Regions from separate parts of the Roseateles sp. T103 genome, predicted to be linked through region 1. Evidence: predicted binding sites of a transcription regulator. Region 1 holds the regulator's gene; the other holds the start of a gene.

Region 1 (8,031 bases):
GCGGGCAGCAGCTCGGGCGGCAGGTTGTCCACGCAGAAGAAGCCGGCGTCTTCCAGCGCATGCATCGTGACCGACTTGCCGCCGCCGGCCATGCCGGTGACCAGCACCACATCGCTGCGCTGGGCAGCGGTCTCGTTGGCGCCGGCTGCCGCCGGTGCGGGGGTCTCACTCATGTACGGGCCTTCTTGCTGCCGCGCGCTGGCGCGGCCTCTTCAGCTACTGCGGTGGACGACGACAACTGCAACATCTCTTGGGCATGTGCCAGGCTGGCCGACGACAGGCGCTCACCGCCCAGCATGCGCGCGATCTCCTGCACGCGCGCCTCGCCGGCGACGGGGCGCACCTCGCTGGCGGTGACGCCATCGGCGCGCAGCGACTTGGCGACGACGTAATGCTGGTCGGCGCAGGCGGCCACCTGCGGCAGATGCGTGACGGCCAGCACCTGGCGGCTGCGGCCGAGCTGCTTCATCAGCCGGCCCACGGTCTCGGCCACGGCGCCGCCGACGCCAGCGTCGATCTCGTCGAAGATCAGCGTGCCGGCTCCATTCGGGTCGCTCTGGCAGGTGGTGACGGCAATGGCCAGCGCGATGCGCGACAGCTCGCCGCCCGAGGCCACCTTGGCCAGCGGCCGCGGCGTGCTGCCGGCATGGCCGGCAACGAGGAATTCGGCGCTCTCCAGGCCGAAGCTCTGCGGCTGCTCCTGCGCGATCAGGCTGACCTCGAAGGCGCCGCCGGCCATGCCCAGCTGCTGCATCGCCTGCGTCACCGCAGCGGCCAGGCGCGGCGCCGCGTCGGCACGGGCGCGGCCGACGCGCTTGGCTTCCTGCTCGTAGCTCTTGCGTGCCTCGGCAACTGCGCGCTCCAGCGCGCCCACGTCGGCCGATTCATCCAATGCGCGCAGCTCGTCCTGCCATTGCAGCAGCAGTGCCGGCAGCTCGGCGCCGGGGCGGCGGTAGCGGCGCGCCAGCGTCATCCAGGCCGACAGGCGCTCGTCCAGCTCCTGCAGCCGCTCGGGTTCCAGCTCGGTACTGTTCAGGTAGGACGCCAGCGTGTGTGCGGCATCGCGCAGCTGTGCCTGCGCGCCCTGCAGCGCCTCGGCGGCGGGGGCCAGGCGCGCGTCGTAGTCGATCACCGCCTGCAGCGCGTCGATGGCCTTGTCGGTCATCGTCTCGGCGCTGAGCTCGGCCTCGCTGATCGCGTCCAGCGCCAGGCGCGCGCCGTCCATCAGCGAGGCGGCATGCGAGAGGCGCTGGTGCTCGGCATTGAGCTCTTCCCATTCCTGCTCGCGCGGGCCGAGGCGGCCCAGCTCCTCGATCTGCCAGGCCAGGCGTTCGCGTTCGCGGCTGAGCTCGTCGGCGCGGCCGCGCGCGGCGTCGAGCTTCTCGCTGGCCTGCTTCCACACGGCATAGAGCCCGGCCAGCGCGCGGGTATCGAGCCCGGCGAAGCCGTCGAGCAGCTCTCGCACCGATGCGGCACGGGTCAGCCCTTGCCAGGCGTGCTGGCCGTGGATGTCCAGCAGGCTGTCGGCCAGCTCGCGCAGCTGGGCCACGGTGGCCACGCTGCCGTTGATCCAGGCGCGGCTCTTGCCCTGCGCGTCGATCACGCGGCGCAGCAGCAGGGTTTCGCCGTCAGACTCGAAGCCGGCTTCATCCAGCCAGGCAGCCAGCGCGGTAGGGCGGTCGAACTCAGCGCTGATCTCAGCACGAGCGGCAGCCTCACGTACCACGCCGGCATCGCCACGACCGCCCAGCACCAGCTGCAGCGCGTCGATGAGGATGGACTTGCCGGCGCCGGTCTCGCCGGTCAGCGCCGAGAAGCCGGCGGCGAAGTCCAGCTCCAGCTCGGGGACGATGACGAAGTCGCGCAGCGCGAGTCTCCGTAACATCACACGACTCCCTCATACCAGCGCAGCTTGCGGCGCAGCGTCGCGTAATAGCTCCAGCCCTTGGGGTGGACGAAGCAGACGCGGTGGCTGGAGCGCCGCACGGTGATGCGGTCGCCGTGCAGCAGGCTGGCCAGGCTCTGCATGTCGAAGTTCACGCTGGCGTCGCGGCCGGCGACGATCTCCATGCGCACCTCGCCCGAATCCGGCAGCACGATGGGCCGGTTGGACAGCGTGTGCGAGGCGATCGGCACCAGCACCAGGCCGGCGATGCTCGGGTGCAGCAGCGGGCCGCCGGCCGACAGCGCATAGGCGCTGGAGCCGGTGGGCGACGCAACGATCACGCCGTCGGCGCGCATATTGGCGACGAACTCGTCGCCGATGTCGACCCTGAGCTCCACCATCGCCGCGGTGGCGCCGCGGCTGACCACCACATCGTTGAGCGCCATGCCCTCGAAGATGCATTCGCCGTCGCGCCAGACCTCGCCTTCGAGCATGGGGCGGTGCTCCATCTCGAAGTCGCCGGCCAGGATAGGGCCCATGGCCTCGCGGAAACGCTCCATCGGGATGTCGGTGATGAAGCCCAGGCGTCCCTTGTTGATGCCCACCAGCGGCGTGCCGTGGCGGGCCATCTCGCGGGCGAAGCCCAGCATCGTGCCGTCCCCGCCGACCACCACCGCCAGGTCGCATTGCCTGCCCAGCTCGACAGGCGTCAGCGCCTCATAGCCGCTGATGCCGGTGTTCAGCGCGGTGTCGCGTTCCAGCGAAACGTCCAGCCCCTGCCGGGTCAGGTACTCGACGACTTCCTCGAGCACCGTGCGAATGCCGTGCGCCTGATGCTTGCCGACGACCGCGACATGTTTGAAACGCTTGGGAACCATGCGAAGAATTACACCACAGGGATATGCCGGCTTGCGGGTAGCCGGCCGGGCATCCGTACAATGAAAACCATGCTCGACGAGCGCTCCAAATCACTGCTGAAGACCCTGGTCGAACGCTATATCGCCGACGGCCAGCCGGTCGGTTCTCGCACGCTCTCCAAGGCCTCGGGTCTGGAGCTCTCGCCAGCGACCATACGCAACGTGATGGCCGACCTGGAGGAGCTGGGGCTGATCGCCAGCCCGCACACCAGCGCCGGCCGGGTGCCGACCGCGCGCGGCTACCGGCTCTTCGTCGACACCATGCTCACCGCCAACCCCGGCGTGCTGGTGGCCGAGCCGCCACCTATCGAGACGCCGCTTCAACCCGACCAGCCGCAGCGCGTCATTGCCAGCGCCGCGCAGCTGCTGTCCAGCCTGTCCAGCTTTGTCGGCGTGGTCACCGCGCCGCGCAAGCCCAGCGTGTTCCACCACATCGAGTTCATGCGCCTGGGTGAGCGGCGTGTGCTGGTCATCATGGTGGCGCCCGACGGCGATGTGCAGAACCGCGTGATCTTCACGCAGCAGGACTTCAGCCAGAGCGAGCTGGCCGAGGCCAGCAACCGGCTGAACATGAGCTACGCGGGCCTGACGCTGGAGGCGGTACGCGAGAAGCTCAAGGGCGAGGTCGACGCGCTGCGCAGCGAGATCGCCGAGCTGATGAGCACGGCGGTCAAGGTGGGCGCCGAGGCCATGGAGCACGAGGAAGAGCGCGTCGTCATCTCCGGCGAACGCAATCTGCTCACCGTGCAGGACTTCAGCAACGATATGGGCAGCCTGCGCCGGCTCTTCGACCTCTTCGAGCAGAAGACCCAGCTGATGCGCCTGCTCGACGTGTCCAGCCGCGCCGAGGGCGTGCGCATCTACATCGGCGGCGAAAGCCAGGTCGTGCCCTTCGAGGAACTGTCGGTCGTCTCCGCGCCCTACGAGATCGACGGCCAGGTGGTCGGCACGCTGGGCGTGATTGGCCCCACGCGCATGGCCTACGACCGCATGATCCAGATCGTCGACATCACCTCGCGCATGGTCAGCAACGTGCTGTCGCAGAAGTGAGCCGCTGAGCGCGGTGGGGCACTGCGGCCCCGCCGATACAATGCGCCGCTCCTGGTGCAAGGCCAGGAGTTCCCCAAGGGGGCCGTTAGCTCAGTTGGTTAGAGCAGAGGACTCATAATCCTTTGGTCATTGGTTCAAGTCCAATACGGCCTACCAATCCCCGTGGATCAGACGATCTCCATGCTCAGATTCGGCTGCCCGGCTCTGTGGCACTCGATCACATTCAGCTCGGTTTCAGCTTCAGCCGGCGGTCCACATTGAACTAGATCGCGGAGCCGTTCTTGACGCGGCCGGTCCCGGCGTTCCGTCGCGCCATTTGGCGGTAGCCGAAGTCACTCTGGCGTGTGGCAAGCAGCAGTATGGCGATAGGTATGCGCAACGGTGCCGTGAACTGGGCAGGGCGAGGGATTGCCAGGCTCTCGATGCCTACGGGGAAATCAATTGGCAGGCGGCCCGCGTCGTGCTTCAAATACCTGCACAGCTGCGCCGGCGCATTGCGCGCGCGACATCCTGATCTTGCAGTGGGTGCTGGACAAGCTGGGCCGGCGCTGTGTCAACCCGCGCTCTGCGCTGGCTCAAGGCACAGCGGCCACACTAGCGCAAAAATTCGGACACACTTATATTTGGATTCGGCAATGCGGCGCCAGCCCGGCGCGCTCTGGGCCGTCCATTCCCACGGAGTCCCCGATGACGAAGAACTATCGCGAAATCACCGCCGAGGTCTCGGCCTCGCTGGCCAAGCTGCGCGCTGACATCCCTGACACGACGCGTGGCTTCTCTGCACTGGCGCAGGCCGCCACCAAGGACGGCGTGCTCGACAAGAAGAGCAAGGAACTGATCGCGATGGCGCTGTCGGTGGCGGCGCGCTGCGACCCCTGCATCGGCTTCCATGCCGAGGCGCTGGTGAAGCTGGGCGCCACGCGCAAGGAATTCGAGGAGATGCTGGGCATGTGCGTCTACATGGGCGGCGGCCCGGCGCTGATGTACGCCGCACACGCGCTGGACGCCTACGAGCAATTCGGCGGCGAACGCGCAACGCCTGCCGCCTGACCCGGGGCGCTGCCGCCGGGCAGGGCGGGCGCGCTACCAGGCGATGTAGGCGTAGCCCTGCTCCTGCAGTTCCATCAAGGCAGCGGCGCCGACTTCCTCGATCTGCGCGAAGTCGGCCATGTCCTTGGCCGTCCAGCCGACGGTCTTCATCGTGTTGCCGCAGGCGATGAACTTCACGCTGTAGTCGCGCGCCTGGCTGCGCACGCGCTCGCGCAGCTCGGCCGGGATGGGCCGCTTGGGCGCCTTGGCCAGCAGGTGGATGCCCGGCCCGAAGACCACGACGACCAGCGCGACGTTGTCGCCATACTTGCCGATCATTGCGCCCACCGAGTTGAGGATGTGTTCGATGTAGTCGGCGTCTGCATGGTTGAGCTGGTAGACCAGCTTGTGCTCGGGCGGATCGCCGGGGAAGCGCTCGGCCTTGGCGGTGGCGGGCCTGGCTTGCGTTGCAGCGATGGCGGCGCTGCCGCCGATCAAAGGCAGGGCGGCAAGGAGACGGCGACGCAGCTTCATGTGGCTCAAGGCAGCAGTTCGAGCTGGTGACCCAGCTTCTCGCGCTTGGTGCGCAGGTAGTAGCCGCTCTCTTCGGTGGGCTCGACCTCGTGGCCCTCGCGGGCGACGACTTCGATGCCGAGCTCGTGCAGCGCGGCCAGCTTGAACGGGTTGTTGCTCATCAGTCGTACCGACTGCACGCCCAGGTCGCGCAGGATGTCGGCGGCGGCGTCGAAGCGCCGGCCGTCGATGGGCAAGCCCAGCGCGAGGTTGGCTTCGACGGTGTCCATGCCCTTGTCCTGCAGCTGGTAGGCCCGCAGCTTCTGGCCCAGGCCGATGCCGCGGCCCTCGTGCCCGCGCAGATAGATGACGATGCCGCCTTCGGCCTCGATGCGCTGCAGCGCCAGCGCAAGCTGCTCGCCGCAGTCGCAGCGCAGCGACCCCAGCACGTCGCCGGTGAAGCACTCGGAGTGCATGCGCAGCAGCACGCCTTCGCGGGCGACTTCGCCCTTGACGATGGCGACATGCTCTTCGCTACTGCCCGGCGCCTGGTAGACGTGGACGATGAACTCGCCGTACTTGGTCGGCAGCCTCGCGCTGGAGACGCGTTTGACGGGTGCCGGCACTGCCGGGGCTTCAGGGGCGGAACTGGCGTACGGGGAATTCACGCGGACGGGTCTGGAGTGGACAGCTGACAGTCGGACAGGACGGCCGCAGGCCGTCCTCTGGCCCTAGATGGTAGCGCCCGCGCCCAAAGCAAGTGCGGCGCCCTAGGGCGCCGCTGCTGCCGGCCAGCCGTTGCGCTCAGTCGCGGCGCGGCTCGGCCGGGCCGCCGGCGACGGCCGGTGCGCGGCTCACGCGCGTCTTGCCGCCGGTGGTGGTGAGGATCACGGCGTCGCCAGGATTGAAGGTCTCGTTGCCCTTGGCCTGCACGACCGAGCGGCGCTCGCCGTTGCGCAGCTGGACGATGATCTCCAAGGCTTCTTCGGTGGTCGTGCTGCGCTCGATGGCATTGCCGATCACCGCGCCAGCCACGGCGCCGAGCACGCCGACCGCCACCGATTCGCGCCGGCCACCGACGCTGGAGCCGGCCACGGCGCCGATCACACCACCCGTCGCGGCACCGACACCGCTCTGCGAGCCATCTACATTGACCGGACGGACGGTCAGCACGACCGCGTCCTGGATCTGCGCCATGCGTTGCGCCTCGCTGCGCTGGATGACGTCCGGGCTGGTGGTCGAGCAGCCAGACAGTGCGGCGGCGAGGGCCACTGTCGTGGCGATGAGGAACTTGTTGCTTTGCATCGAATGATCTCCATGGGCGGACAGTGCCCCAACGGCCGGCATTGTCGCGGCGTTGACCGCGGCAGCCGCCGTCTGCAACAAGTCTTTACCGCGTGCGCTGCGCGTCAGCCGTGCAGCCGGCTGCTGCGCGGCACGCTGGCGAGCAGGAATTCCATCTGGTCGGCCAGGATGCGCCGGCCGCGCAGGATCATGTCCTCGTGCAGGCTGGGCACATAGGGCAGGTAGAGCAGGCTCATGCGCGCCTCTTCGGGCAGACGGTTGGCTTTGCGGCCATTGCAGCAGCGGCAGGCGGTGATGCAGTTCATCCAGCTGTCGGCACCGCCGCGAGAGGTGGGCACGATGTGCTCGCGGGTCAGGTCCTCGGCCGGGAAACGGTGGCCGCAGTAGGCGCAGACATGCCGGTCGCGCACGAAGAGCTTGTGGTTGGTCAGCGCCGGCGACTGCCGCCAGGCCCGGCTGGGCACGGCGCCGCGCACCGCGATGATGGGATGAACCTCGATGCGCGATTGCAGGCCGGTGATGCGCTGCACGCCACCGCGCAGCACATGGCAGGTTTGGCCCAGGGTCCAGGCGACGCCGTCGCTGGCGTAGATCACGGCCGCCTCTTTGGTCGTGATCCAGGCTTGCGGCCGGCCACAGACATCCAGTTGCAGAACATCCACAGCGTTGACCTCCAGACGGCAGGGTAGCGCAACGCGCCCCACGGACTCAAGCGCCGCCGCCAGCCAGGCCTGCGCGCGTCTCGGGCTTGCGACGCTGTCACGCCGCGGTCATCGCGCCAGGCTTGCGCCCTCGTTCTAGACGACAGCCCCTAGAGATGCAGGGGAAGGAGTTGGCGTGGCGATGCAATGCCATGCAAAATAGAACGACCGTTCGTTTTATTATTCGGACTTCTGCATCCACCAAGCCCTGCCGCCGTGAGCACCACAGAGACAGCCGCCCCCGCCAAGCCCGCCCTGCGACGGGCCGGCCGTTCCCTGCAGAAGGGTCAGCACACGCGCGCCGTCATCCTTGAGGCGGCGCTGGGTCTGGCTTCTCATATGGGCCTGGAGGGCCTGTCGATCGGCGCGCTCGCCGACGTCACCAAGATGAGCAAGTCGGGGGTGTTCGCCCATTTCGGCTCGCGCGAGGAACTGCAGATCGCGGTGGTGACCGAGTACCACGCCAAGTTCGAGGAAGAGGTGTTCTTCCCGGCGATTCGCGAGCCGCGCGGCCTGCCGCGCCTGCGAGGCATGTACGAGCGCTGGGTGCGCCGCGTGTCGGTGGAGATCGATTCGGGCTGCATCTATATCAGCGGCGCCGTCGAGTTCGACGACCGCCCCGGCCCGGTGC
Region 2 (8,031 bases), on a different contig from region 1:
CGTGCTCTGCGGCGGCCCCCGCCTCGCCTGGGGCGTGGCACTCGGCGCCTTCATCATCAACTACCAGCTCAGCAGCGCACGTGGCGAGCTGTCGCTGATCGTGCCGCTGCTGGTCGCGGCAGGCGCGGCGCTGCAGGCGCTGCTCGGCGCAGCAGCGGTGCGCCGCTGGGTCAGCCAGCCACTGCTGCTGTCGGAGCCAGCCGATCTGCTGCGCTTCTTCTTGCTGGCCGCGCCGCTGGCCTGCCTGGTCAGCGCCAGCGTCAGTGCCGGCGCGCTGCTGCTGGTCGGCGCGCTGGACCCGGCGCTGCTCGGCTACCACTGGTTCACCTGGTGGATGGGCGACTCGCTGGGCGTGCTGATCGGCGCACCAGTCGCCTTGACGCTGCTGGCCAAGCCGCGCGAAGTCTGGGCGCCGCGGCGCGTGAGCGTGGCCTTGCCGATGGTGCTGGCTTCGCTGCTGCTGGCGGTGGTCACCCAACGCATCGCCGAGTGGGAAGAGCAGCGTGAGCGCCAGAGCTTCGAGCGCGAGGCGGACAACGCGCTGAGCGCGATGGAAGTGGCACTGCAGGAGCCGCTGGATGCACTGGAAGCGGTGCGCGCCCTGTTCATCGTATCGCCCGCGTTGTCGCGTCAGGACTTCGCACGCGCCACGGCCACCCGCCTTCCGACGGAAGGCAGGCTGCTCGCGCTGGGCTGGGCCGCACGGGTGCCGCCGGACCAGAAAGAGACGTTCGAGCAGGCTGCTCGCGCCGAGGGCTTTGTCCGTTACGCGGTGCGTGACCGCGGCCGGGCGGCTGACCTGAGCACGGATCCGTCAGAGCCGGCACTTGCGATACGGCTGATCGAGCCGATGCGCCGCAACGAAGCGGCGCTCGGCGTCAACATCCGCTCCATCCGCGCCTCGCGCGAGGCGACGCAGCGCACCGCGCGCAGTGCGCAGGCGGCGGCAACAGCAGGCTTCCAGCTCAGCCAGGACAGCGATGCCGGTGCGGTCGGCGTGGTGATCTATCAGGCGCTCTACGAGGGCCAGCCGGCCGACGAGGTGGAGCGGGCGCAGGCGCTGCGCGGCGTGGCCTTTGCGACGGTACGGCCGGATCTGCTGCTGGGTGCCGTCGCCGCCTCGCTGCCGCAGCGGCTGGAGCTGTGCATGCTGGACACCGATCCCCAGGCCCAGCATCGCCACCTGGCCGGACCCAGCGACTGCGAGGCCTTGCCGGTGGGCGTGCTGTCGCGGACACGCCCTATCCTCTTCGCCGGCAGGACCTGGGAACTGCGCGTCTTTGCACGAACCGCACCTTTGCCGCTGGGCGACCGCAGCGGCTGGGCCTTCGCGCTGATCGGCCTGCTCAGCACGGCGCTGCTGGGCGCACTGCTGCTCACCATCACCGGGCGGGCGCGGCGCATCGAGGCTCTGGTGCGGGAGCGCACGGCCGAACTGCAGCGCGAGGTGCAGCAGCGCGAGCAGGCCTCGCTGGCACTGGCTCAGAGCGAGCAGCGCTTTCGCAACATCTTCGACAACGTGCCCATCGGGCTGGTCTTCTCCGACCTGGACGGCAGACCTCGCGAGGTCAACCCGCACTTCTGCCGCATGCTCGGGTACGCGCCGCAAGAGCTGTTGGGCATGCGTGAGATCGAGCTCACCCACGTCGACGACCGGGCCGAGGATCAGCGCCTGCGCCAGGAGCTGCTCGACGGCCAGACGGGCATGTACCGGCGCCGCAAACGCTTCCTCGCCCACGATGGCCATGCCATCCAGGCCCGCGTGCTGGTCGCGCTGCTGCGCGACACCGAGGGGCGGCCCGACCGCCTGCTCAGCGTCGTCGAGGACATCACCGACCAGTTGAAGATGCGCGAGCTGGAGCTGGCCCGCGAGGCGGCCGAGGCAGCCAGCCGGGCAAAGAACGAGTTCCTCTCGCGCATGAGCCACGAGCTGCGCACGCCGCTCAACGCGATGCTGGGCTTCACCCAGCTGCTGGACATGGACACGCAGCCTGCACTGAGCCCGCGGCAGAAAGGCTGGGCCGCACAGGTGCAGCATGCCGGCTGGCATCTGCTGGAGATGATCAACGAGATCCTCGACCTCTCGCGCATCGAGTCCGGATCGCTCAAGCTCGAGCTCACGCGTCTGGACCTGCAGACCCTGGTGACCAGCGCGGTGTCGATGCTGCTCAAACCGGCCGAGCAGCGCCGTATCACGCTGGCGCAGCAGCTGGCGCCCGAAGCCAGCCATGTGCGGGGCGATGCCACGCGCATCCGCCAGGTACTGACCAATCTGCTCAGCAATGCGGTCAAGTACAACGTCGAGGGCGGCAGCGTGCTGGTAAGCAGCCGGCTGAGCGATGCGCACACGGTGGAAGTCGTCGTGACCGACACCGGCATGGGCTTGAGTGCACAGCAGCTGGCCCAGCTGTTCGAACCCTTCAACCGGCTCGGCCGCGAGAGCAGCGGCATCGAGGGCACCGGCATCGGCCTGGTGATCGCACGGCGTCTTGCCGAGCTGATGGGAGGCTCGCTGGAGGCCACCAGCACGGTGGGTCAGGGCTCGAGCTTCGTGCTGCGCCTGCCGCGAGCCGAGGCTCCGCCACAGGCCGTCGGCGCAGCGACGGCCGGACCGGCGCCCGCGCCAGCGCTGCCACAGCGTCGCGTGCTCTATATCGAGGACAACGACACGAATGTGGCGCTGATGCGCGGCGTGCTGGCACAGCGTCCCCAGCTGCAGCTGCAGGTCTGTGGCGACTTGGCCAGCGGACTGCAGGCCGTGCTGAACGATCCGCCGGACCTATTGCTGCTGGACATGCAGTTGCCCGACGGCGACGGCCTGGATCTGCTGCGCCGGCTGCGCAGCACACCGGCCTGCAGCGAGCTGCCGGTGATCGCCGTATCGGCCAATGCCCTGCCTGACCAGGTAGCTGCCGTGCTCGAGGCTGGCGCGCTGCACTATCTGACCAAGCCCATCGATGTGCAGGAATTGCTCGCCACGCTGGATCGCGTGCTCGCGCAGGACTGAAGCTGCAGCAAGCCCGGCCACTGGCGGGCAAAATATGCGTGCCGGCCCGCTGTGCCCCGAAGCGCCGTGGCCGAGGTCCCTGCAGTTGTCCCGACGTTGACCATGAGCTCTACCGAACTTGCCCCCATCGCCCCTGCCGCCAATGCCCTGGCGCCTGTGGACGCCCCGCCGGCCGCCCGTCAGTTCCTGACCTTCCGCGTCGGCGCCGAAGAGTACGGCATCGACATCCTGAAGGTTCAGGAGATCCGTTCCTACGAACAGCCTACGCGCATTGCCAACGCCCCCGCCTTCGTCAAGGGCGTGGTGAATCTGCGCGGTGTGATCGTGCCCATCGTCGACCTGCGTCTGCGCCTGGGCTGCGAGAGCGGCTACAACAGCTTCACCGTGGTCATCGTGCTGAACGTCTGCAACCGGGTGGTCGGCATCGTCGTGGACTCGGTCTCCGACGTGCTGGAGATGGCGGCAGGCGACATCAAGCCGCCGCCAGAGATCGGCGCGGCGATCGACACCCGCTTTGTCACCGGGCTGGGCAAGGTCGGTGAACGAATGCTGATCCTGCTGGACATCGAGGGCATGGTCTCGAGCCCTGATTTCGGCATCATGGATTGAGCGGGCTCAGAGGTCGCCCGCTAGGCCGCCGACTTTCTATGTTGGCGACCACTCACCTTCCATGCCTCGAAAATCCTAAGCCTCCGCGCACTTGTTGAGACTTAGCACTCCAGAGCATAGAGTGCTAATATTCAAATGTTGGCGCAATCCATGCGCTGGCAACAGGAGGTTGACCAATGACCGCACAAACCGCACTGGCCGTCCGCGATCCCTGGGCCTTGCTGCCCTCGCTGGGGAATCTGGACGCCTACATCTCCGCCGTGAATCGCATGCCCATGCTCACGCCGGAGGAGGAGCTGAGCTTCGCGCGCCGACTGCGCACGAGTGGCGACCTCGAGGCGGCCGGCAGACTGGTGCTGTCGCATCTGCGTCTGGTGGTGTCGATCTCGCGCCAGTACCTGGGCTATGGACTGCCTCAGGGCGACCTGATTCAGGAAGGCAATGTCGGCCTGATGAAAGCGGTAAAGCGTTTCGACCCCGAGCAGGGCGTGCGTCTGGTCAGCTATGCGATGCATTGGATCAAGGCCGAGATCCACGAGTACATCCTGCGCAACTGGCGCATGGTCAAGGTCGCCACCACGAAGGCGCAGCGCAAGCTCTTCTTCAATCTGCGCTCGATGAAGCACAGCATGAAGGAAGACGTTCTGGACGATCAGGCCTATCGCAGCACGCTGTCCGAGGCAGAGGTCGAGCAGGTCGCCCGCACGCTAAACGTGAAGCGCGAGGAAGTGCTGGAGATGGAGACGCGCCTGTCCGGCGGCGACGTGGCGCTGGAGGCGCCAGGTGATGACGAGGGCGAGAGCTTCGCGCCCATCGCCTATCTGGCCGACGACAGCCATGAGCCGACGCGTGTGCTGGAAGCGCGCAAGCGCGACCATCTGGCCGGTGACGGCATCCAGACGGCACTGGCCGTGCTGGACGAACGCAGCCGCCGCATCGTCGAGGAGCGCTGGCTCAAGGTGAACGACGACAGCTCGGGCGGCATGACCTTGCACGAACTGGCAGCCGAATACGGCGTCAGCGCCGAACGGATCCGCCAGATCGAGGCAGCGGCGATGAAGAAGATGCGCAAGGCACTGGCCGAAGCGGCCTGATACCGCCCAAGCCGCAAGAACAAAGCCCCGGCACGCCGGGGCTTTTTGTTGTCCACGCCGATGGCACCTGCTGATCGAGCGGCGTCCGAGGATCCAGCTCCGCCCGCTCTGTGGGCGCGCCCCCTTGAGGGCGCCGGCGAAGCCGGCAGGCGGTGATGCTACTTCTCGGCCAGCAGCAGCTTCAGATCATCGGCCAGCACCTGCGCACCCGAGCCGTAGCGCGAAAACACGCGCACGCGCCCCTGGCGGTCGAACAGATAGCTCGCTGCCGTGTGGTCTATGGTGTAGCTGCCTTCGGTCTTGCCCGGCACCTTGCTGTAGAAGACCTTGAACTCCTTGGCCACGGCCTTGGTCTGATCGGCCGTGCCGCGCAACGCCACGAAGCTGGGATCGAAATTGGCCAGATAGGCCTTGAGCAGATCGGGCGTGTCGCGCTCGGGATCGACGGTGATGAAGATGCCCTGCACCTGCTCCCCATCCGGGCCGAGCGCCTTCTTGACTGCGGCCAGCTCCGCCAGCGTGGTCGGGCAGACATCGGGGCACTGCGTGAAGCCGAAGAAAATCACCAACACCTTGCCGCGGAAGTCGCCCAGCGTGCGGGTCTGGCCATGCTGGTCGGTCAGCTGGAACTCACGCGCGTAGTCTGCACCGGTGAGATCTATGCCCTTGAAGCCCGGCTTCGCCGCGCCACCCAGTCCCAGCTTGTCGCAAGCAGCAAGTCCGGCGGTGGCGGCGGACAGTGCCGAGATCAGAAGCAGGCGGCGGTTCAGGGGTGTCGTCATCATGAGCTCAGCCCAGCCAGGGCATCAGGTAATGGTCCAACAGCAGCGCCGCGAAAAGCAGCGACAGATGCAGGATGGAGAACCGGAAAGTCTTGCGCGCCAGATCGTCAGAGTACTCGCGCCACAGCCGCCAAGCATAGGCGCAGAAGCCCAGGCCAAGCACCACCGCGCTGAACAGATAGATCCAGCCGCTCATCTCGATCAGGAAGGGCAGCAGCGTCGCCGCGAACAGCACCCAGGTGTAGAGCACGATCTGCAGCCGCGTGAACTCGGAGCCATGCGTCACGGGCAGCATCGGCAGGCCAGCCTTGCGATAGTCCTCGGTGCGGTAGAGCGCCAGCGCCCAGAAGTGGGGCGGCGTCCACAGGAAGATGATCAGGCACAGCAACAGCGATTCGGGCCCGACCTCACCGCGCAACGCGGCCCAACCCAGCACCGGAGGCATTGCACCCGAAGCGCCTCCGATGACGATGTTCTGCGGCGTCAGCGGCTTGAGCACCACGGTGTAGATCACTGCGTAGCCGACGAAGGTGGCGAAAGTCAGCCACATGGTCAGCGGATTGACCCAGACATAGAGGATGAGCATGCCCAGGCCGCAGAGGGCTGCAGAGAAGCTCAGCGTCTGCGCGCGACTGAGTTCGCCCTTGGCCGTCGGCCGCCAGGCGGTGCGCCTCATTTTCGCGTCGATCTGCTGCTCGATCAGGCAGTTGAAGGCGGCCGCGGCACCGGCAACCAGCCAGATACCGACCGTCGCCGCGAACGCGACACCCAGCTCGCGCCCAGACGGCAGCCCTGGCACGGCAAGGGCCATGCCGATCACCGCGCAGAAGACGATCAGCTGCACCACGCGCGGCTTGGTCAGTGCGTAGAACTGCTGCCAGCGTGATCCCGGCGCCGGCGTCACCGCGCCAACGGCCGCGCCTGAAGAGGAGGAAGAGGTAGAAGAAGCCATCTCGCGAATCCTAGTGCTCAGGCTGCCCGGGCCAGCGCCTGCGCTGGCAGCACCTGCGCTTGCGGCTGGCGGACGCGGGCCAGCATCACGCTGAGCAGCGCCAGCAGCATGGCGGCGCCGCCGGTATGCGCCAAGGCGGCCAGTAGCGGCCAGTCCAGCACCACGTTGCTCAGACCGCTCAGCAGCTGCCACAGCGCGACCGCGACCAGGCGGCCCGCCCAGCGACGCGCCTGCACGTCGCCGCTGGCCCAAAGCCGCCAGGCGAACAGCCCCAGCGCGGCAAAGACGACCAGCGCGCCAATGCGATGCGTCATGTGAATGGCCGTCAGCGCAGCAAAGGGCAGCCAGCCGCCGTCGCGGCCCTCGCCCAGCTCGCGCCAGAGTGCAAAGCCATGCTCGAAATCCATAGGCGGCCACCACTGTCCCTGGCAGGTGGGGAAATCGCTGCAGGCCAGCACCGCATAGTTGGTGCTGACCCAGCCGCCCAGGGCCACCTGCAGCAGCGCGAGACCGACCACCGCCCAGCCTCCCAGGTACAGCCCGCGGCTCAGCGGCAGCCGCAGCTCACCCAGGCGTTGCGACTGCCAGCCCAACAGCATCAGCAGGCCGAGTGCCAGCACCAGATGCAGGGTGACGATGGCCGGGAAGAGCTTCATCGTCACCGTCAGCGCGCCGAACAGCCCCTGCACCACAACCCAGACCAGCGCCAGCCAGGACCACAGCGGCGAGGGCATGCCCGGCTCGCGCCGCCAGCGCGTGTGCAGTACCGCGGTCACCAGGATGAGGAAACCCACTGCACTGGCGAAGTAGCGGTGCAGCATCTCGATCCAGGCCTTGGTATGGGTTACGGGACCGGTAGGCATCGCGGTCTGCGCGGCGTGGATCTCGCTGCGCGCGCCGATCGGCGAAGCGCTGCCGTAGCAACCTGGCCAGTCCGGGCAACCCAGGCCCGAGTCGGTCAGACGCGTGAAGGCACCAACGAGGATCAGCTCGAAGGTCAAGGTCAGCGTCAGCACCACGATCAGACGCAGGCGCTCCCGCGGACTTGCGCCACGGCCGCGGCGCCAGGCCCAGGCCAGCGGCAGCACGCCGAGTAGCGCGGCTGCCAGCAGGAGCTGGAGCAAGGGGCTGAAGTCGAATCCGCTCATCGGCATCGCTCCACTCAACGCCCGGCCCGGTCCCAGCTCGAGCTGGCGCGCAGCAGGCGATCGAGATCGCGCTTGAGCTTGGCCGGATCGGGCTGCACGGGTGTGCGCATCATCCAGCGGCCCATCGGATCGATGACATACAGGTGTTCGTCCAGGCTATGGCCGCTGGCCGGCTTGAGCCACGCCTCGATCTGCTCGCGCGGCGCACGCAGCACGGTGACCGGCACACCCTGCTGCGTCAACACCTGACGCAGCTCCGGCCGCATCGCCTCGCCGTCGGGCAACAGCAGCAGCTTGTCGACCTTGTCACGCTCCTTGCCGAGCATCGCACGCAGCTGCCGCTGCATGTACAGGCGCCCCTCGCATTCGGCCGTGCAGGCGGTGTCCTGCACCAGCGTCAGCAGCCACTGGCCTTTCAGCGCTTCGGGAGCGACGGGCT

Evidence for each region. The regulator HrcA, encoded in region 1, represses chaperone genes, less so after heat shock. The targets are predictions, from matches to a motif close to TTAGCACTCNNNNNNNNNGAGTGCTAA.
Region 2: the regulator HrcA is predicted to act here: its motif matches at 3,718-3,744, upstream of rpoH (RNA polymerase sigma factor RpoH).

The regions. Positions count from the first base shown of each region.
Region 1 is NZ_JBXVVS010000002.1:370,998-379,028, reverse strand. It holds gene rapZ (RNase adapter RapZ) at 1-173, opposite strand, end outside; gene recN (DNA repair protein RecN) at 170-1,885, opposite strand; gene AC2EBS_RS08175 (NAD kinase) at 1,885-2,763, opposite strand; gene hrcA (heat-inducible transcriptional repressor HrcA) at 2,833-3,852, shown strand; tRNA gene AC2EBS_RS08165 (tRNA-Ile) at 3,932-4,008, shown strand; gene AC2EBS_RS08160 (carboxymuconolactone decarboxylase family protein) at 4,540-4,902, shown strand; gene AC2EBS_RS08155 (DsrE family protein) at 4,936-5,415, opposite strand; gene ribA (GTP cyclohydrolase II) at 5,421-6,062, opposite strand; gene AC2EBS_RS08145 (outer membrane lipoprotein) at 6,199-6,699, opposite strand; gene AC2EBS_RS08140 (HNH endonuclease) at 6,804-7,361, opposite strand; gene AC2EBS_RS08135 (TetR/AcrR family transcriptional regulator) at 7,617-8,031, shown strand, end outside.
Region 2 is NZ_JBXVVS010000004.1:201,076-209,106, forward strand. It holds gene AC2EBS_RS13405 (CHASE domain-containing protein) at 1-3,007, shown strand, start outside; gene AC2EBS_RS13410 (chemotaxis protein CheW) at 3,110-3,616, shown strand; gene rpoH (RNA polymerase sigma factor RpoH) at 3,793-4,710, shown strand; gene AC2EBS_RS13420 (SCO family protein) at 4,869-5,495, opposite strand; gene cyoE (heme o synthase) at 5,500-6,444, opposite strand; gene AC2EBS_RS13430 (COX15/CtaA family protein) at 6,462-7,592, opposite strand; gene AC2EBS_RS13435 (SCO family protein) at 7,607-8,031, opposite strand, start outside.